Linked DNA regions of Chlorogloeopsis sp. ULAP01. The protein of the gene in region 2 interacts with the protein of the main gene of each other region in a pairwise test. Links are inferred from orthologs where the notes say so. Each region holds a gene or a part of one and is shown on either strand. Other genes may lie near its edges. The genes, in order: ileS and QUB80_RS15835.

Evidence for each region.
Region 1: the proteins of QUB80_RS15835 (region 2) and ileS interact in binary tests that used the Escherichia coli proteins (3 or more experiments, as listed by UniProt). The link is inferred for Chlorogloeopsis sp. ULAP01 from one-to-one orthologs.

The regions. Positions count from the first base shown.
Region 1 is NZ_JAUDRH010000002.1:234,746-246,187, reverse strand. Bases 8,020-11,442 are described here. They hold ileS (isoleucine--tRNA ligase), read right to left. Parts: upstream 11,097-11,442; coding sequence 8,220-11,096; downstream 8,020-8,219. Other genes in these bases: QUB80_RS04635 (ROK family protein), read right to left, coding at 11,364-11,442; QUB80_RS04645 (DGQHR domain-containing protein), read left to right, coding at 8,020-8,047. In the rest of the region: QUB80_RS04665 (coiled-coil domain-containing protein), read left to right, coding at 1-493; QUB80_RS04660 (NAD(P)H-quinone oxidoreductase subunit 4), read left to right, coding at 800-2,410; DNA sulfur modification protein DndD, read right to left, coding at 2,492-4,477; DNA phosphorothioation system sulfurtransferase DndC, read right to left, coding at 4,568-6,232; more of QUB80_RS04645, read left to right, coding at 6,449-8,019. UniProt on the Escherichia coli protein: Catalyzes the attachment of isoleucine to tRNA(Ile). As IleRS can inadvertently accommodate and process structurally similar amino acids such as valine, to avoid such errors it has two additional distinct tRNA(Ile)-dependent editing activities.
Region 2 is NZ_JAUDRH010000007.1:229,786-240,779, reverse strand. Bases 2,659-5,633 are described here. They hold QUB80_RS15835 (ABC transporter substrate-binding protein), read right to left. Parts: upstream 4,666-5,633; coding sequence 3,652-4,665; downstream 2,659-3,651. Other genes in these bases: QUB80_RS15830 (LacI family DNA-binding transcriptional regulator), read left to right, coding at 5,390-5,633; QUB80_RS15840 (sugar ABC transporter ATP-binding protein), read right to left, coding at 2,659-3,436. Outside these bases: QUB80_RS15850 (iron uptake porin), read right to left, coding at 1-750; QUB80_RS15845 (ABC transporter permease subunit), read right to left, coding at 888-1,886; more of QUB80_RS15840, read right to left, coding at 1,883-2,658; more of QUB80_RS15830, read left to right, coding at 5,634-6,427; nfi (deoxyribonuclease V), read right to left, coding at 6,461-7,126; tRNA 2-selenouridine(34) synthase MnmH, read right to left, coding at 7,557-8,642; QUB80_RS15815 (Nif11-like leader peptide family natural product precursor), read right to left, coding at 8,854-9,087; QUB80_RS15810 (pirin family protein), read right to left, coding at 9,286-10,002; QUB80_RS15805 (DEAD/DEAH box helicase), read right to left, coding at 10,541-10,994. UniProt on the Escherichia coli protein: Part of the ABC transporter complex RbsABC involved in ribose import. Binds ribose. Also serves as the primary chemoreceptor for chemotaxis.

The DNA.
Region 1 (11,442 bases), on a different replicon or contig from region 2:
GCAATATCAGGCAGAAATAGCAGCAATTCAATCTCAAATTCAGGCTTTGCGTCAAGAACGTGCCGCTCTTGCTGTCAATGTAACGCCTCCAGAGAATGATTCACCCCAAGCAATAGCACAAGTGTACCGTCGGCAAGCGAAAGAAAATCCTGAGTTGTTTGCAGAACTGAAGGGGATAGATGATGCTATTGCTGCCCTAGAAGCTCAATTGAAACAAAAACAAGCCCAGTTAACGCGTCGGCAGACACAATCAATCCAACAGCAGCAGCTAGAGGAGGCAAAAACACAGGCTCAAATTCATGCTGAACGTATTAATGAACTAGCAGCTGAACTTGCAACAGAAATACGCAGTCTCAAGGCTTGCGCCGATCAACTCAGCCCTCTTTACTGGCAAGTTTATTACAAACCCTTTATCACTGGTTTCAAGACTATTTCCGTTCCTCATGTCCGTTCTGATGGGGAAGTATGGACGATTGTTAATCGGATTGTTTAAAGTCCATGAAAAATTGAGATGCCCGACTTCTGGCCAGAAGTCGGGCATCTATTAGTGTTTGAGGAATTGTCATAACAAATATCCTCCTTAAGACAGTTGATATTAAGATATGTAACGGTAGTGCAAACCACCGTTCTTTGTTGACGTTGCAATTCTTAACATTTAGAATGAATCTAGAAAACTTTATAAGTATTTATTACTATTTATGTCTAAGATTTAATCTTCTAGAGATAAATAACGTTTACAAAAGTATGAGCTGCTTAATATAATGTAATTAAAAGCGAAAACGAAAAACGATTGTCAGTGATGATTGCTCAAATACCCTGGTTAACAACCATAATCCTCTTGCCATTGGTGGCTGGTTTAGCCATCCCGCTCATCCCAGATAAAGAAGGTAAAACAGCTCGTTGGTACGGTTTGGGAGTAGCGATCGCCGACTTTGCCTTAATGATTTATGCTTTTTGGCATAACTACGACTTTCAAAACACCACCTACCAACTGGTTGAAAAATATGCCTGGGTGCCGCAAATCGGCTTAAATTGGTCAGTAGCAGTCGATGGTTTGTCAATGCCGCTAGTACTGCTGACAGGCTTAATCAACACACTCGCAATCTTCGCGGCTTGGAAAGTAACCAACAAGCCGCGTTTGTTTTATGGTTTGATGCTGGTTTTGTATAGTGCCCAGATTGGGGTGTTTGTCGCTCAGGATCTGCTGTTGTTCTTCTTGATGTGGGAAATTGAATTGGTGCCTGTGTACCTGTTGATTTCCATTTGGGGAGGGCAAAAGCGCCGTTATGCCGCTACTAAATTCATTCTCTACACCGCAGCCGCTTCAATATTTATCTTGGTAGCAGCTTTTGCGCTGGCATTCTATGGAGATACCGTTAGCTTTGACATCACAACCTTGGGAATGAAGCAATATCCAAAAGCCTTGGAACTCCTAGCTTATGCTGGTTTCTTGATTGCATTTGGCGTGAAGATGCCAATTTTCCCTCTCCACACTTGGTTGCCCGATGCTCATGGTGAAGCTTCCGCACCCGGTTCGATGATTTTAGCTGGTGTGTTGCTGAAGATGGGTGGTTATGCCCTGATCCGCATCAACATGGAAATGCTGACTAATGCTCATGTTTACTTTGCTCCAGTGCTGGCAATTCTGGGTGTAGTCAACATTGTTTACGGTGCTTGCTGTGCCTTCGCTCAAACAAATCTCAAGCGTCGCTTGGCTTATTCTTCGATCGCCCACATGGGTTTTGTTCTGATTGGTATCGCTTCCTATACAGAAGTAGGTATGAGCGGTGCCGTACTGCAAATGATTTCTCACGGTTTGATTGCCGCTACCTTGTTCTTCCTCTCTGGCGTGACTTACGAGCGTACTCACACCTTGATGATGGATCAAATGGGCGGTATTGCCAAGGTAATGCCGAGAACCTTTGCTCTGTTTACTGCTGGTGCGATGGCTTCTCTAGCGCTACCGGGAATGAGTGGTTTTGTTGGTGAATTGATGGTATTTTTGGGAATTGCTAATAGCGACGTTTACAGTTCCAGCTTCAAAGTCGTAGTTGTGCTGCTATCTGCTGTAGGCGTGATTATGACTCCGATTTATCTACTGTCGATGTTACGCCAAGTGTTCTATGGCAAGCAAAACACCGAACTACATTTGGATGCAATTGTACCTGATGTTAAACCCCGCGAACTATTTATAACTGCTTGTTTAATGATTCCCATCATCGGTATCGGTTTGTATCCAAAATTGGCAACACAAACTTATGATGTCAAAACTGTAGAAGTAGCAGCCCATGCCCGTCAATTTCTACCAGTTGTAGCCAGACAGCAACCATCAAGTTTATATTCCAGCGTTTTTACAGCGCCGACGTTGGCTACTTCCCAAGCTTCAAGTTTAATTAATATAGCTGATTAGATATTTCTTCCACAGGCTGGTGCTATTAAATAATTTTAGAAATAGGAGATGGGGGTGATTGTGCGATCGCCCCCATACTTTTTACCAAAAATATTTATTTTCTATCACTGTTGTTTGGCGAGTGGATGAGTCGTATTTAAGGAGGTATTCGCGAGCGATCGCTTCTTTATCTCGCAGAGTTTGAACTTCTTTTTTTCCGATTTCTGTATCTGTGGAAAGTAAAATCACTTGATGACTGGCTGAGGGAAAGTAACGTTCAACTAAGTTACTGCGGTGCGAAGAATCTAATCTGCCCAAGGGTGTGTCAATCGCCACTGGTAAGCGACGCCCCGATACTCGCGCCAAGCCCCACAAAAAAGCGATCGCTAAAAGTTGTTTTTCTCCTGCCGAGAGACGATGTTTAGGAACTGATTTACCTTGTGAGTTATACAAAGATAAGCTAAAGGTGTTGGTATCGATAGCTATGCGATGCACCAAATCAGATTTGTGCAGTAGATAGCGGAAGCACTCAGTGACTTCATTTTCTAATTTATTTAATTTTCTTAAAGTCAAACGTTCTCGAAAAAGTTTAAGTGTTTCTTGAACTCTAGCAGAAGCAACAATAATATGTTCTATATTCTTACGGTCTAAGGTTTGCTTAGTATATTCTTGTAAGTCCTTTTTTAGCTTTTCAATTGCAGTTTCTAATTCAACTAGACGGCGGCGTTTTGTTTCGCAATCAGCTTTAACTTCAGCAACTTTCTTTTGTGCTGCTTGCATTGCATCACGTAATTTATTGTATTCTTCTGGTGATGCTGCTGTCTGCACCTGTCTTTCTAAACCGATAATTTCTTCTTCTTTAGTTTTCAGAATAGCAAGTTGTTGCTTTGCGGATATTTTGGCATTCTGCAAATAATAAATAACATTACCTAACTGACTGAGAGCTTCATCATCAGCTAATAACCAAAGTTCTTCTTGTAGAGAAGAGGAATTTTGCATCTGCTCATCTTCTGCTAGAAAAGCTTTGATTTTATCAACTTGTTCTTCTGCAATATTTAAATTACTAATCAATTCGAGTAAGCGCTGATCTCGCTCCAATAAGATATCTCGTGCTATTCGTGCTTGCCGGAGACGAAATTCTTTTTCTCCTTGGGCTTGCACTTGCGAGAGTAACGGTTGAATTAACGCCAGCGGTAAAATACCACCAGCTAATTCACACATTGCTTGACGAGTTTGTTCGGCTTCTATGGTTCTTTCTTCCTTCTGTTTATCTAACTGACTGCGTTCTGCTGCAATCTTACCGCCTTCAGAAATAAATTTATCAATAGCTATAGTTTGTGATTTTTCAGCTAATTGTAATTCTTTTTGTAGAGACACAAATTTTTGCGTTTCTATTTTATGTTCATTTTGTAATTGTTTTAATTTCTGTTCAATTTCTTCTAAATTTTCTAATTCATGCTTTTCAGCTATTTCTTTACGTTTGCGATTAACTAAAATATCTATATCACCAGCCAAACGTTCAGCCAATTCTAATCCTAACAAAGCGCGAATCGCATCCACAACAAGTGGTGGCGGTACTTCTTGTTCTGCTAATTCCTTCACTTGTTCTCCATCAAAAAGAAACAAGTTAGAAATTCCTAAAGGCAGTAAATTCTCAATATACTCATCCCAAATATTAACTAAAGCTTCAACAGGCCATGTATCATCATCACCCAAAATACCTAAATTATCTTTACCATCTTTAGGATTTCTTTCCCACGTGCGTACAATTCTGTATTTAACTGGTTGGTCATTTTCAATATGTTCAAATACTAATTCAATGCGAGTTTTATCATTGGCAGGTGTATGACTATTAACGCATTGAGTGAGAAAATCCCCATAGCTCAAATTTCCACGCGTAGAGCATTGGGCGCGATGTCCATAAAGTGCAAGACGAATCGCATCCATTAGTGTTGTTTTTCCTCCTCCATTCATCCCACCCAAAAGAAGAATCGGGCGAGCATTCTCTTTAATTTTTGGATCTAGATTTATTACCTGACGCCCATTGTAGGGGCCAAAATTTTGGAGTACAAGTTCAAGAAAAATCATGGTACTGGGTACTGGGGATTGGGTACTAGGTACTGGGAGGGAATAGATACTAGGGCTAGGGACTCGTGATTGGGAGATCCCAATCCCCAATCACCGCTCCCCAGTCCCGAATTTGACACTTGCCCAAGTTTTGGGTTTAGCAGCCGATGGTTGCTCTGTGGAGTCAACAAATGGCTTGCTTTTTACATCCACTTGTTCACTTGTTACATCCGTTGCTGGATCTGTGACTACAAAATCCCCTAAAGTTAGCTGCTTTACCTTTTCCACATCACCTTGAGCAACCGCTGTTTTCAAATCTCTTTTCAAATAGGCATTTTTAATTGCTTCTTCTTGGGAACGGGAGCTAGTATCAAAACATTTCTCTAGGGCGTCATATATGCCCACACGCCGCGCCATCTTACGAAACTGGCGTTCTGTGTCCAATAGCTTCGCCATTAATTCCAGGTGCATGGCATCACCTTCACAAATTTCTTCTAGCACTGCCCACTCGTCGCTACCCAAGAGACTATAGTCAGCACCAGGGCGGGGATCTTGGAATTCTTCACCAGTCACTTCTTTATATATGCGGGGTAAACTATCATCAAACTCGTGTTTTTCTTCTAGCCAAATGCGGCGAATTTCACTTAGTTCTTCGGGAGCGAGCAGGGTAATGTCGCGCATACTTTCTGGTGCTGTATGGCGGATTTGTGTTTGTGCTTCTAATACTCGTCTTAGCCAATATTCGCGCCAATATTTAGTATAAGGGCCTGGGATTGGTTCTACTGATTTTTCTCCATCTTTGTTGCGCTCAAAAAGTTGAACATTCCCCCAAATTCTTCGGAAATCTCTTCTGTCGCGATCATCTTCTGCATCTAATTCATTGCGGATATCTAATAAAGGCTGCATCCATTCTTTTTCTTCATCATTTTGGATCATTGCCTGCATCGATTTATCCTGACTCACCAGCGTGCAAACCCAGCACCCAAATCGAGAATCACCACAACTAGGAGTGGAAGTATCAACAACTAAGGGGCATTCGTTATCTGCGGTTGCACCTCTATATATGTTGAATAATTCTTTGTTGCTCCCTCCCCAAGGATTGTCACACTGATTGAGATAAATCCAAACATCATTATTACTCCAGTCTTCAATCGGGGTGTAAATTAAAGAATTGAGCAAACTACCATTAGGGCTAAGGCGATCGCGCACTCTCCGCATTTGATGCTTTTCCATTGTGGCTGCACGTTTTGAACTTTCGGCTTTGCGAGTACCCAAAACCAGAATTGTTTCACCATTGGCTCGAACCATCTGGCGGATAAAATGGTTAGCCGGATTAATTTTCAGACGTTCGGTACACCAACGAAATTGATTGCGTGGTGCGGGGTAGCCTTTACCAATTAGATTTACCCAAAATGTGTCTTGAACCACAGGCTGTAGCAGATGAGGTTCAACAGGCATTTGTTGTTTCTGTGCCGCAGACTTTAGCTTTTGCAAAGATTTGCGTACCCAAGCAGAAACAATCGGGTTTTCTACTTTAGTATCTGTTGTAATTACATGAATTGTTTTAGTTCGTTTTTCTTTTGGGAGGGCAGCGATCGCATTCCAAACTAGCTGCAACACCGTACTAGAATCTTTTCCCCACGATACCCCTATAATCCAAGGTATTTCGTCCAAACAATATAACTCTTGGATCTCAGCAGTGAGAACTGGTATCTCATCCAGCACAGTAGTACGCACTTTTCCATCTTGATTTTCTGCTTTTTGTGCTGTAGCCATTTCTCCCTACCTATGTAAATACAGGTAAATCAATCCCTAAACTCTTCCTGTCAGCGAGAAAGAGAGAAGATGGTGCAATATTTATCACCCTTTATATATGTACTGGAAGTACAACCATAGTATTGTAATCCTTAAAGGTTTTTAAAAACTTTCCTCGCTGCATCAATTCTCTTAGAGAATTATCCTGATTTATAGTTAAAAATTTTAAAAATTAACATGGATGAAAGTGCTGCCTACCCAACTGCTGATATTGCCAGTGAGTACCTAGAAAGGGAAAACAAGGATAAACAGGTGCTGGCTATTTTACTAGAAAAGTTCATGAACCAGAAAGATCGGATTTTGGTTCAAAAGACAGAAATGGGCGGTACTGAGGCCTATGTTGGCTCTGTTACCTTAGAATGGCTTGCGGGTAGAGTTCGCTTTGCATCTGCCTTACCCCTACTTCAGCAAAAATATAATCCGCAGACAGATAATGTTGAGATTGACGCCGAGAGTATTGACGAAATTCAGCAGCGCCCCCTTGATTGGTCGCGTCAACTACCGCTAGCTCAGTATTTAGTAAGTCGTAAAAATCACAAATTTCCACCAGTGTTGGTAGCGATAAATCAACCGTGGGTGGACAATTCCCAAGCTTCTGAGTGGAATAGCCAAGGAATAGCTTTAAAATCTACCACAAACTTTATACCTCTGGACAAAGAAGGCAAAGTCGGTTTATTAAACGTTTCTGAGGAAGATGTAACCATTTATGCACTGGATGGACAACATCGCCTCATGGGTGTACAAGGGTTGATGGAATTGCTGAAAACTGGCAAACTCCAGCGTTATAAAAAGGATAAATCTCCTGACAACACATTTATTACCGAGGCTGATTTAATTGAGCAGTATAATCTTCAACCAGCCTACCTGCAAAATTTACCGAAAGAAAAAATTGGTATTGAGTTCATTTGTGCAGTAGAGAAAGGAGAAACCCGCGAACAGGCAAGACGACGCGTAAGATCCATATTTGTGCACGTCAACCTGATGGCTGCACCTTTAACAAAAGGTCAGTTAGCCCAGCTCAACGAAGATGATGGTTTTTCTATTGTTGCTAGAAAAATTGCCGTCACGCATTCACTATTGGAACAGCGAGAAAGCCGAAATCCTCGCGTCAATTGGAATAGTGCCACAGTTGCAGCCAAGTCAACAGTTTTGACGACACTGCAAGCACTTAAAGATATGTCTGAGCGATACCTGGGGCAAAAATTTCCTCACTGGAAACCCTTAGATAAAGGTCTAATTCCCATGCGCCCAGAGGATGAAGAACTGGAGGAGGGAATACGGGAGTTTCACAGGCTTTTTGATTATTTGGCAAGTCTTCCGAGTTATAAGCTTTTAGAAGATGAGGATACACCAGCCTTACGGCGATTCAGTTTTGAGAAAGATGGGGGCGAAGGAAATATGCTTTTCCGCCCTGTCGGTCAAGTGGCTGTAGCGCAAGCTTTAGGAATCTTGGTTTTCCGCAAAGGATTTAATCTAGACAACATTTTTAAGAAACTGCGGAAGTTCGATCAACAAGGTGGTTTTAGTAGCATGGAGTTCCCCCAGTCTATTTGGTATGGCATTTTGTACGATCCAAGTAAAAAACGGGTGCAGGTTGCTGGGCGAGATTTAGCAGCTAAGTTACTTATTTATATGTTGGGTGGAATTGAGGATCAGATGGAACGTGCAGAACTTCGTAAAGCTTTGGCTGATGCTAGAAGAGTAGAAAATAAAACTATCGGTTTTGATGGTAATTTTGTTGAACCAAAGCAGGTAGGGCTTCCGGCTATTCTGTAGTTACTATCAAAGAATTGGCGATCGCTCTATTTTAAGGAACAATCACAATGGTTCTCACCGTTGATGAATTTATTGCCCAATACGGCGATAGCGATCGCTTTCTTTTCTTATAAAAGGTGCGTTAGACAAATCGCCTAACGCACCTACTTTTAAAACTGCTAACTGTTAACTGTTAAAACTCTCCTGCTAATGCTGCAACACAACGTTCGCAAATTGAGGGATGTTCTGTATTCTCTCCCACATGGGTAGAGTAGTTCCAGCAGCGATCGCATTTTTGTCCTTCTGCTTCTACAACACCAATTCCCCATGCATCTGTCTGCAAGCTGTACTTCAATCCTTGCAGTTTTTCTGGTGTATCTAATATCTCTGCTTGGGAAGTAATAAAAAGATAGCGGAGTTTATCAATACCATTATTACTGGTACTATCCAGTGTTTTTACAAAGGTACGTAACTGCTCATTAGCTATGTATAGCAAGACTTTCGCTTCTAGGGAAGAACCAATCATTTTTTCTACCCTTGCTTGCTCTAATACCCTGTTGACGTCAGTGCGGATTTCTCGTAACTGTTGCCAGAAAGTTGCTAATTCTGGATTCTGCCACTTGGAATCTAACTGCACCCAACCCGCTTCAAACACCGATTTGTAAGGGGTTTTGTAGGGAAGATACTGCCAGATATCTTCAGCCATATGACACAGCACAGGTGCGATCGCTTTTGCTAAATTTTCTAAAGCAATCTGTAACACAGTTTGACAACTACGCCGACGGTAAGCATTGGGCGCACTGATATACAACCTATCCTTAGCAACATCCAAATAGAAGTTGGATAAATCCACAACGCAGAAGTTCTGCACCGTTTGGAAAAAGCGGGAGAATTGGAAGCTATCAAAGGCTTCAGTCACTTCCTGAAATACTTCCGTAATCCGGTGCAACATATATTTGTCGAGTTCTGGTAATTCCTCGAAAGGTATTGCATCTTTTTCGGGATCGAAATCGTGCAAATTACCCAACAAGAACCGCGCCGTATTGCGAATTTTGTTCCTGATATCTGTCAGTTGCTTGAGGATGTTTTTACCCAAGGGTACATCCGAGGTGTAATCTACCGAGGAAACCCACAAGCGCAACACGTCTGCTCCATAAGCTGGTTCTTCTTTCTGGTTTTTTCCGCCCCCAATTACAACTTTCGGATCAACTACATTTCCCAAGGACTTACTTTGCTTGCGTCCTTGTTCATCTAGAATGAAGCCATGAGTCAAAACTGTATTGTAGGGTGCAATACCGTTGACTGCGACGCTGGTGAGCAGACTCGATTGAAACCAACCGCGATGCTGATCCGAGCCTTCTAAATATATATCTGCTGGGTAGCGTAATTCTGGACGCTGCTTGATTACAGCTGCCCAAGATGAGCCAGAATCAAACCATACGTCCATTGTATCTGTGCCTTTACGGTAGGTACGGCCGTTGTTGCGGTATTTTTCGGGCAATAATTCTTCAACCGAAAGTTCCCACCAAGCATCAGAACCTTTTTCAGCAACGATCGCCTGCACGTGGGCAATTGTTTCCTCATTCAGGAGTGGCTCTTTAGTTTCTTCGTCGTAAAACACCGGAATTGGTACACCCCAACTGCGCTGACGGGATATACACCAATCAGAGCGATCGGCAACCATTGGTGTGATTCGATTTTCACCTTGAGCGGGAATCCATCTTACCGAGGCGATCGCTTTGAGGGCTTCTTCGCGAAATCCTTCCACAGAAGCAAACCACTGTTCGGTAGCTCGGAAAATTGTCGGTTTCTTTGTCCGCCAATCATAAGGGTATTTGTGGACATAGGCTTCTTCCTTAAGCAGGGAACCAGCCTCAGACAGTGCATCAATTACCGCCTGGTTTCCATCCCCAAGCACATTCAACCCGGCAAACTGTCCTGCTTCTTCGGTAAAGTTACCATTGTCATCAACTGGTGCCAAGATAGGTAAATCGTAACGTTGACCAACGATGTAGTCTTCTTGACCATGTCCTGGTGCAGTATGTACTAACCCTGTGCCTGATTCAGTAGTTACATAATCACCGCCAATCACGATTGGGCTTTCCCGCTCATACAGGGAATGTCGGTAAGTGGAATGTTCTAATTCTTTTCCTTTGACTGTGGTTTTTACGGTTAATGCAGTTTCCAGAGTAGTAGACAGTCGTTCTACCAAATCAGCAGCTACGATTAGGTATTTAAACTTAACACTTTCTGGTGGAGAACTTACTTCGACAACTGCATAGTTGAGTTGTGGATTGAGTGCCACTGCCAAATTGCCTGGAATTGTCCAAGGTGTTGTCGTCCAGATGGCTACACCCAACTGGTGAAGATATGGTTCTAGCAAAGGCTTCGCTGCATCCGAAAGACTGTTAATGGCAAAAGCAGCATAGATACTACGAGAAGTGTGTCCTTCTGGATATTCTAATTCTGCCTCTGCCAAAGCAGTTTTAGAACTAGGACTCCAGTGAACAGGCTTCAAACCACGATAGATGTAACCTTTTAACACCATCTGTCCGAAAACACCGATTTGTGCCGCTTCGTATTCCGGTGCCAGCGTCAAATAAGGATGATTCCAATCACCCCAAACTCCGTAGCTTTTGAAGCTTTCCCGTTGTTCGTCTACTGCATTGAGAGCAAATTCTTTGGCTTTTTGCCGTAGTTGCAAAGTTGTCAAGTTTTGCCGTTCCGCAGACTTCATGTTCTGCAAAACTTTCAATTCAATAGGCAAGCCGTGACAGTCCCAACCAGGCACATAGCGAACTTTGCGCCCCCGTAGCAGTTGGTAGCGGTTAATAATATCTTTGAGAATTTTATTTAAAGCATGACCAAGATGCAAAGAGCCATTTGCGTAGGGTGGCCCATCATGCAGTATAAATAATTCGCCTGGATTATTCTCGGACAGGCGATCGTAAATCTTATTGTCTTGCCAAAACTTTTGAATTTCAGGTTCACGCTTGATTGCGTTCGCCCGCATATCAAAGTTAGTTTTGGGTAAATTTACTGTATCCTTGTAGCTTCCAGTTTCTGTCACAGCTTCATGCCTAAGATTTTTAGTTGTCCAGGTTTTATCAATTATAATTGTTGCCACGACTGCTACCTAAAGCACCCATGTTATACCAATTCGCCCTGACCCTCCGGGAAGCCGCGTAAAGCGTGTCTACGTAATTAAGAAAGTCAGATCTGGTTTGGGTTTCAATGTTTGAATGTGTTGCCTGATTTTAGAGAATTGGTATTAATAGCAATGAGCCAAGGGTTTTGAAGTATTTAGGTTAGCTAAGACTTACATAGAGTGTTATCCCTATCTTTGCAACAAATCTTCCGCCAAAGCTACTGCACCCCACAAAGGCGCATCATCTCCCAACGCCGCCGACACAATC
Region 2 (10,994 bases):
CGGAAAGTAGTAACGGATGTGGGGAATACTGAGGTTGTTATCAATGTTGGTGTCAAAGTTTAGCCGCGTCATTCCGGTACCCGTTACCGATGCAATTTGGCTTCTACCATCGGAATTCAAGAAATTGCCGAATTCTAGACGGACTCGCAATAAATCTTTGCCTGTGAAGCTACTCTCTAAGTTGAGACGACCTCGATTAGCAAAGTAGGTTGCGGAGCGATCATGATCGTCAGCCACGGCATTACCAAAGGTGTCGCTAATCGCAGTAATAATTTGAGCGTTCAGCTTAGTAGTAGTAGAAAATTGTTGTGCTTCTAGAGTTGATGCGCGTGCTTCCAGGCTATCTACTTGCCCGCGCAAGGTTTCCAGTTCTGCTGCAAACTCTTCTTGCAACCTTTGCAGTACTGCCAAGTCTTCTTGATTAAGCAGTTCGCTGGTACGTGCAGCAATTAACTCATTGATCCTGTTAAGGCAAGCATTTAAACCAGCCGCAAACTCATAACGGCTGAGAGCACGGTTGCCGCGATAGGTAGAGTTAGGATAACCCGCAATACAACCGTAGCGTTCGACAAGCGATTGCAGTGCCTGAAATGACCAATCGGTTGGTTTGACATCACTAAGCTCGGAAACAGAGGTTACCTGTCCCTGCAAGCTGCTCAGGTTAACATCTGCATCCTCCAAAGGTGCAGCCGAAACTGCTGGACATATTAATAAAAGGAGCGGAAAACTGTATAAAAATTTTTTAAACATAGGGTTTAGCAGGGGTGTTGCTAAATTTTGGATATGAAATACAAAAATTTAGCATTCTCATACTACTTCTCAAAAAATGGCTGCAAATGTCATTTGCTTGTAGTAAACACAAAGCGTGCTTACTACAAAATGATTTTTCAACGTCTGGTACGTCTGCGGAGCCGATCAATCATTACCGCCACAATAATTACTAGTCCTTTGACGACTAGTTGCCAGAAGTAAGACATATTCAAGAGGGTTAAACCATTGTTGAGAACAGCAATGATTAATGCACCCAGAAGGGTTCCCCCGATAGTACCAATCCCACCTGTGAAGCTGGTTCCACCCAGAATTACAGCAGCGATCGCATCCAATTCATAGCCTTGACCTAACATTCCAGTGGCACTATAAAGACGGCTGGCACTCATAATTCCTGCCAAACCTGCCAGCAAGCCACTGACGCCATAGACAAATAGCAACACGCGATCAACTTTGATGCCAGTCAGTCGTGCTGCCCGCTCGTTACCACCAACAGCGTAGATTTGTACTCCCAAGACTGTCTGCCGGAGGACAAACCAACTCGCTGCAACAGTCAGAAGTGCAATGATTACTAACCACGGCAAAGGGCCTAAATAACTATTGCCTATCCAAGCAAAGTTCAAGTTACGGTTGATGACCGTTGTACCATTGGCAACTAAAAAGGCAACACCCCTTAAGGCAGTCAATGAACCCAATGTGACAATAAAAGGCGGTACATCTAAAAAGGTGATAAGAGCGCCGTTAACTAACCCCAAAGCTAATCCTGTTAGCAACCCAGCAAGTACAGCCGCCCAACCTAAACCAGGCAGAAGCGACACCAGCACTGCAACTACGGCAGAAACAGCTAATATCGACCCCACTGAAAGGTCTATACCTCCGGTCAGAATTACAAATGTCATCCCTGTTGCTAGCACAATATTAATTGATGCCTGCCGCAATATATTGATGGCATTACCTGGTGTCAGGAAGTTGGGGCTAAGTAACGCAAACATGATGCAAATTAGCACCAGGATTGGCAGAATTCCTGCAATCTGAAGTAAATTGTTAATTGATTGACGCTGACGTGACTTGGGATGCTCTCCTGGTCTATTGTTGACAGGTCTTAAGGTTTGACTCATGATGCTAGTACCTCCGATGCTCCTGTGGCATAGTGCATGATGTTTTCTTGGGTAATTTCTTTGTCAGGGCTGCCGTCAAGTTCGCCCACCAGTTGCCCTTCTCGCATCACCAAGACGCGATCGCTCATCCCTACAACTTCCGGTAGTTCGCTGGAAACCATGAGAATAGCCACACCTTGTGCTGCTAAATCACTCATGATTCGGTAAATTTCGCTTTTGGCACCGATATCTACACCGCGTGTCGGCTCATCTAACATCAATACTCTTGGCTTAATGGCTAGCCAACGTGCTAGCAGTAGCTTCTGCTGATTGCCACCAGAAAGATCCACTGCTCTAATTTCCAAATTCGCAAGCCTGATATTAAAGTTTTCGACTGCTTCCGTTGCCGTCCGATTAACGGAACCCCAATTAACAATGCCAGCCTTTGCCTCCTGCTTGAGTCTGTTGAGGGCAATATTCTTACGAGAACTCATCTCCAAGAATAAACCCTGATCTTTGCGGTCTTCTGGAACGTAGCCAATACCGGCAGCAATGGCATCACTAGGCGAATTAATCTCCAGTTTTTTACCATTCAGGAATACCTCACCGCTTATCTTAGGATCGGCACCAAAAATCAGTCGAGATACCTCTGTGCGTCCTGCACCAACTAGCCCTGCCAGTCCGAGAATTTCTCCAGCATGAAGCTGAAAACTAGTAGGCTGAACTTTGCGTTCGTCACTGATATTTCTGACTTCCAGCACTACCGGGCCGAGATGCGTTTGCCGTTGATGTTCATAAAAGTCCTGCATCGAGCGACCAACCATCATTCGCACTAATCGATGGGGAGAAATTTCATCACGGGTGAGACTGCCAATGTATTGACCATCCCGCAGCACGCTAATTCTGTCAGCCAGAGCATATATTTCTTCCATGCGGTGACTGATATAGATGATGGCAATGCCGTCATTACGCAGTTTGTGAATTACTTGAAACAAACGCTCAGTTTCACGGTCAGACAGTGCTGCTGTTGGCTCATCCATCACTAAAACGCGGCTTTTGTCCTTCAGCGCCCGCGCAATTTCTACTTGCTGCTGTTCGGCGATCGACAAGTTACCAACAATGTCATGGGCGGAAAAACTGGCTCCTAAGCTTGCCAGCACTTGCTGTGCTTCATGCTCCATTCCTTTGCGGTCTAAAAACTGACCCCGCCGTAACTCGCTACCCATAAAAATATTTTCAGCAACGGTTAAATTGGGCGCGACGTTCAGTTCTTGATAAATGAGATTAATACCCGCCCTGCGTGCTGTACCCGGATCGGTAATTTTCACGGGTTGACCGTTGATGCGAATCTCACCTTCATCGGCAATGTAAGCCCCAGCCAGAATCTTCATCAATGTACTTTTGCCTGCCCCGTTTTCGCCCATGAGGGCGTGAACCTCTCCCGGATAAATTGTGAGATTGACATTTTGAAGAGCAGGCACACCATGAAATCTTTTTGTAATCCCTCGCATCTCTAATACAGGGGTGGCGATTGATGCATTCGCCAAGAAGGTTTCATTATCTGTTGTCATAAGTGGCTTTTGCAAAAACAATTCGGAATTGGTGATTGGGTACTGAGGATTAGGGACAGGGGGAAATAGAGGCTAGAGGAGAGATTGGGGAGATAGGGAAGATGGGGAAGAATTTACTCTTATTACTTCCTCACCTCTCTTATCTCCTTGTCCCCCACCCTCTTTCTTTGCGTCCCCGCGTCTTCCTTACCCTCCTAGTCCCTAGCCCCTATTACTTACCAGCCTTGAAAGGTACTGACGTTATCTCGCGTAATCAGCTTGACTGGAATCAGAATGGTGGGTGACTTAGGTTTTTTGCCATGCAGGATATCGTTGCCAACCTGAACTGCTGTTTGAGTCATGCCTCTAGGATTTTGAGTAGCTGTTGCAGCATAGAGACTATCTTGGGATGCGATCGCCTCAATTGCTTCTGGCGCCCCATCGACCCCAACAATGAAAAATTCCTTGCGTTTTGCTTGGCTGGCGGCAAGATCTACTCCCACACCGCTTGGATCGTTGATGGCAAAGACTGCATCAATTTTGGGAAAGGTTGTCAGTAGATCGCTCATGACTCTGAGTCCTCCATCCCGACTACCTTCTGCGTTCTGGTCTTTAGAGAGTATTTTGATATCGGGATACTTGGATAATACTTTTTGGCAACCATCAACTCGCTGGATGACTGAGTTTACAGGCGGCCCGTTCACAATTACTACACTACCTTTGCCCTTGAGGCGATCAGCAATATATTGGCAAGCAACCTCTCCGGCTTGCAGATTATTGGTGGTAACTGTAGCATCTACCTCTGCATCAACGGCTGTATCTACCGCAATCACTACCGTACCTGCACGTCTTGCTTTCTCAACTGCTGGCTGAATTCCTCTACTGTCAGCAGCATTAAGAATAATGACGTCAGTATTAGCAGCAACAAAATTTTCGATTTGGTTGAATTGCTGGTTCAGGTCATAGCCACTAGAAACCACAGTAACTCTGACATCACTACCCCCGATTTTCTTTGCTTCTTTCTCGGCTCCTTGCCCCATCAAAACGAAGAAGGGGTTACCTAAATCGCCAACGGTGACACCAACCGATCGCAATTTTACCTCTCGCTCCTGTGTAGCTGTGTTAGTAGCAGTGTAAGTATTAACGCTATTAGTAGTACTGTCATTTGGAGAGGTATTTGTGCAGCTTACCAGAGTACCACCGACGATACTTAATACGCTAGCTACAATCGCAATCTTTTTCACATTCAGCTATTCCTTAAATTATTTTTGTTTTATTGTCAACAGCATTAAGGTTGATTAATTTAATATTGTCAGAATGAAATTTTCGATTTATGTTGAATTGCTGCTTCAAGTCAAAGCCACCGAAAATAAAATCATCTGAGAATTATTCATCTCATTCTTCTTGTGAATGTAAGTGAAGATTTGGAGTGTTGTTGATGCAATTATTTAGGTTGGAGACATATCCTGTTACTTTTGGATATTGAGTTATTAAATTGTGGTTTTGTACTTTCATTTGCACACATATGTCATAGATATATCTGAAATTATTTTTATTTTTGCACACGTGTGCATTAAACGTGTATTAAGTTTATTTGCGAGGTATATACAGTTCTACTTAAAATATCTAAATATTCATATAGACAGAGCAAATGCTTTACTTTGAATCAGAATTTTACCTCAATTGGCAGTACTTAGTTTTCCATACTAAATAATCACCTCAAAATTGAATTGAATGCCTTAATCTAATTTTCTCTACGACCGAAATTATGCGATCAATTCGATCAGCTATTAAATTGATATCTGATGCAATTTAGTTTTCAGGTTAGATTTTAATAATTTTTTAAATATTTTTGCCAATTACAAAAATATCTGTAACAAAAATAGTGGTTTGACAATTAACCAAATTTTCCTGATAATTGATATTATTATGCACACGTGTGCATAAATATTGTAAAATAATGTAAAAATATCAATGAGGAAACGAAAAACTTCTATAGAAGATATTGCTCGAAGAGCAGGAGTTTCTCATACCACGGTTTCACGTGCTTTACGAGATAGTCCTCTAATTAGCCTGAAGGTGCGAGAGGAAATTAAGCAACTGGCACGGGATATGAGCTATGTGCCAAATGGTATTGCTCAAAGTTTACAAAATCAACGTACTAATACTATTGGGGTAGTAGTAACTTCAATAGCAGATCCCTTTTTTGCTGAGGTAGTAGAAGGAATAGAACAGATAGCTAGAACAGCAGGTTTAAGTGTTTTGTTAAGTGCTTCACATCGAGATTTAGAGCAAGAAATAGCAGCTATTAATAGTTTTGAACGTCGTAGAGTGGACGGTATCTTAGTAGCCGATTCGCGAATTAGTAAACACCATACGAAGCAAATAGCACAAATTGCTGTACCAACAGTTTTTATGAATAGCCAAACTAAAGATCAACCCGAAATGATTCACTCAGTGTCAATAGACGACTGCTTAGGTGCTCGATTGGCTGTAGAGCATCTTATCAGTCTTAAGCACACCTCTATTGGTTATCTGGGTGTAGGCGATCACAGTAGATCAAATCAGCAGCGTCTAGAAGGATATCGAATGGCTCTGAGTGAAGCAGGTTTACCACAAAAGACAGATTGGGTTGCAATTAATGATGAAGATAATAAAAGAAGCAGTGATGTTGCAACTGGTCAACAGATGTTGTCTAAATTAGTTACTGCTGGCGTAACTGCCATATTTTGTTATAACGATATGGTTGCAGTTGGCGCTCTTTTAGCTTGCCAAGAATTAAGTATTTCGGTACCACAAGATTTAAGTTTAGTTGGATTTGATGGTATTGCTCTGTCTGGTTATGTTACGCCACCCTTGACAACAGTCAGTCAGCCAATGTTAGAAATTGGTCGCCTTGCTATGCAAATGTTACTAGATTTATTAGAAGAAAAAAGTGTAGAAAACCGCGTTTTGTCGCCTATTTTAGTAAAACGGGGTAGTAGTGCGCCATTAAAGAATGACTGCAACTAGTTTTGTTTGCAAAAGACGCGATCTATCGCGTCTCTACTTATTAGACGCCAATTTATCAGCAATGCGTGTAGTTTCTGGCAATCGATATTTGGTTGTGCAGCGCAAGACGTAATCAATAGCTGTAGGCAAACTGATGCGATGACCACTAGAAATATACACAGGCTTGACACTTGGGCGTGTTCTTAGTGCTGCTCCAACAGCTTCACCTTTATATATTAATGGTTGCCAGCTTCCTCGTGTATCTGACAAGTCTTGGTGCTTACCGACTAGCAATGATTTAGCTACTCCAATAGTCGGTATATCTACGATAACTCCAAGATGGCATGCTATTCCAAATCTGCGTGGATGAGCTATTCCCTGACCATCACACAAAATTATATCTGGTGTTAATTTTATCTTTTCTAAAGCATCAAGAACTGCGGGCATTTCGCGAAATGAGAGGAAACCGGGAATGTAAGGAAACGACGTCGGGCGGCGTGCTATGCTTGTTTCCTGTAGTTGCAACTCAGGAAAACTCAGTACTGCAACGGCGGCACGGCTAATTGTACCATCGGCTTCAAAACCCATATCTACCCCAGCCACGTACTGCACGGGTTCTTTGAATTGATCTACGGTAATGACTTCTGCTTGTAGTTGCTCTTGGATAGCGATCGCTTCCTCTACTGTTAAAGTCCAACTGTGGCGTTGATTAATTTTCAAATTACACCCCTTGGATTAGTTCGACTAGAATACCTGCTACTCCACCATATTGATTTTGACAACTCGCAGGTGTTCAGATCCCCGAATTTTTTAAAAAATTCGGGGATCTATAACGAAAAGCTTTTTACGAAAACGCAGATTGTAAGTCGTGGTTGGCGCAATTTGTAGGAAGTGATCGCGCTTTATAGATCTTTATATTTAAACTTGAAGCGATTACCTCCTTACAGCAACACTAGAAGCATAGGAGACACTAATTACTTTTATTTGTTAGAGTTAGCAAGCGCTGATAGTAGGATGGTGTTACGGTTATGTAAGGATATGAGCATTTGAGAAAGTAAGAATTAGCCGTAACGCACACAATCATGCAATGCGTTACACGTTGCTTTAACTTTATAAATCATCTCTAACCCTCCTTTTTGAGGAGGGAATTTTATTGTGACGAAACTAGTGTTAGTCCAGAGATATTACTTGACAATAAAAAATCCAATAAATTATTGATACTACTATCAGATAAATCTGGTATAGATAGCACTCGTTTAACTTTGCTAAAGTCACGTTGGATCGACTTAGTGTAGGTTGGATCGTAATGGCACTCTAGAATATCTCGTACAAATTCTCTCAGATTGCCATTATCAATGAACTGATACCATTCATTTAATTTCTTCCAGCCACAGCAAGGTTTTAGTTTTTCTAGCTTTGCTTTTAAAACTTCAGGATACTTTTCTAAATGCTGATATTCCTGTAAGAGAAATTGAACTCTTGCAGTGATAGGAAGGTAAATTTCTACACAGCTACTCTGTTTCATTTTCTTCCATAAAGACTGCGGCAAATAGAGTTTACCAATTTTGAAGCTTTCTGATTCTACCCACACTGGCTGATGAAGATTAAAGCTTTGTAGTTGTTGCAGTAGCAGTGTTTCAAAATATTTTTGTGATGGTTGAGGTGTAAGTTTGCCTTGCCACTCTTCACCCAACAGAGAACCGCGATGGTTAGCCAAAGCTTCTAAATCTAAAATTTGAGCGCCGCGATCGCGCATTTGGTGTAATACATGAGTCTTGCCACTACCAGTTAAACCGCACAATACTTGATAGGTAAATGTTTCTGGCAATTGTTCGATTTGTTGGCGTACATAAGCGCGATAAGTTCTATAGCCACCTTCGAGTAGAGTGACTCGCCAGCCAATTTGATTTAGTACCGAAGCCATACTCAAAGAACGCTGTCCGCCCCGCCAACAATATACAAGGGGATGATAGTTCTTTGGTTTGTCAGCGAAGTGTTCGTTGAGATGGAGAGAGATATTTTTTGCTACCAAAGCCGCGCCGATTTTTCTGGCTTCAAAGGGGTTAACTTGTTTGTATATTGTTCCTACTTGGGCGCGTTCGGCATCATTTAGAACTGGTAAATTTATTGCACCAGGAATATGGTCTTCCGCAAATTCACTGGAGGAGCGAACGTCAATAATTTCACTGTAGGTTTCTTTCCAAGGCTGTTGGGTGTATGTAATTACAGGCGGCATGCTAATCAACTACTCTCTTGCTCCATTGTGACACTCTGACGATTTGGTTGATGGCATCCTTTAAACATCTGGTGAAAAAGCAAAGACGCGTACACTCCTAGCATTACTGGAGGGTAATTTCGCGTCTCTACTTTGGTTTGACATTTGCAGTAGGTTAAGAATCTACGCAGAGTAAAAAAGACGTTAATTAGCCTTTACTTACAAAAAAGGATTATTGGGGTTGAATATGCCGACGAGGAGCGACACCGGGATTGACAATTTCTGCCACTTCTTCTTCGGACATTTCATTGAGTTGAGATTGTAATTCTTCGGCTGTGAAGTCATAACCACTGTCTTGAGCAACTTTAATGCAGCCATGAACAGTCATTGCGGATTTGAGTTGTTGCCTGATGGCGTCGTCTTGTTTAGCGGTTGCTAAAAATTCTTTCACACTTGCTTGAGACATAAGTATAAAATTCCTCTGAAATTTAGTTTCTTGAATTTGAGATTAAAAGGAAGCCGACACCCTTAAGGGTGCGGGCTTGTTCGGACTGTATTACGTCCACCTCGAATAATCGATAGATTAATAGTTTTGGAGCTACTATCACTTCTCCTTACGGGTAGATTCGTCTCTACCTCAAGCTAATCCACCATTAACGAGAGATTAACCCAAATCGAACAGCAAGAGTTCTGCACCCACATCTGCGCTAATTTCAAGTTGCTCTTCTCCATTCATTTGCACTCCATCTCCGGCTTTGAGTTCTTCACCATTAAGCTTGACTTCGCCTTGAGCAATTTGCAGCCAACCGTAGCGATCGCTCAAAAGATGATAATTAACAACATCACCAGCTTCCAAAACAGATGTGTACAAATCAACATCCTGGAAAACTTTCACTGCACCATCGCGTCCATCTTTGGAAGCAATTAAGCGTAAATTACCACGCCTTTCTTCGATTGGAAAAGCTTTTTGATCGTACCTTGGTTGCAGTCTTTGTTCGTTAGGAAGAATCCAAACTTGTAGAAAATGGACGGGTTCGATTTGAGAATGATTAAATTCGCTGTGTAAAATACCAGTACCAGCACTCATGATTTGTGCTTCTCCTGGACGAATTACCGAACCGTTACCCAAGCTGTCTTTATGCTCTAGAGCGCCTTCAAGCACGTAGGTAAAAATTTCCATGTCTTTATGTCCGTGAGTTGCAAAACCAGCGCCAGGAGCAACACGGTCATCATTTATTACACGCAAGGAACGAAATCCCATCCGGCTTGGATCGTAAAAACCACCGAAGGAAAAAGTGTGGTAACTATCGAGCCAACCTATTTGAGTACGACCGCGTGCATTTCGGTTGTGAATTACGTGAGTTGCGGTATTGAAAGTCATACATCCACCTTTGTCGTAATATACAGTTGTAGAAATTGTTAGTCAATCTTGTTTAATAGCAATAATGCTTGTTTTTCAGTCATTTTTTATTGTGGTAATTAATTAAATTGTGACTTGATTAGCTCAACTTTATCCAGGAGATGTATCCGCAATATTATTTTGGTGTCAAAACATGGTATGATGAGGTATTAGTCATATACCAAAATGAATAATCTACTCATATCAATTCGTAATTCGTAATACTTTACGGGAAGCTGCGCTGCATCGTGTCTATGTAATTAAGAAAGTCAGATCTGGTGTAGGTTTCAAGGTTTGAATGTGTTGCCAGATTTTCGCTGTTGTTGTTATTTAGAATTTAATTAAGACATCAAATGCCGTTATCAACATCAAAGATGAAGGTTTACGACTTTTGGCGAGAGGGCATCTCGCTACTGCTTTTGGACAACCTGTAAGACCATCTAAAGGCACTGCTTTTAGAGGCAATGCTGGATAAAGGAAGAATCTCTGCCGTTCTACGGCAGAGAGTTGTCAAAGAAAACTATTCAACTACTTCATTGACTGGGAACCTGTCAATTAACTGTGTAGCACGGTAAGCGTTGCGCTGCAAAGCTTCTGACAAGTAAGGTACGTGGGGAATTTGCGATAGTAAATCTAAAGTTCGACGTAAAATTCGCACTACATCGCCATCATCCAAACTAGTATTTTCACAGAGTTCGTTCCAATCCATTCCTAACGCCCATTTTTCTACTAGAGCAATTAGTTCAAATTCCAACCAAATAGGTAAAGCCACATCATATCGACGTTGCAGTTGAAACATTTTGCGGCGAATTCCTCGCAATTTTGCTAAGGCTTCTGCTACTTCATTACTGACATCGAAACGTACTTTGCTGTCTGGACGTGGGGTTTCTATGACTAAAGCCGCAACAGATGCTGCTAAGTGATGCGGATCGAGATTGTCAAATTCCCCGCTTGCCAATGCTAAACCCAGCCAC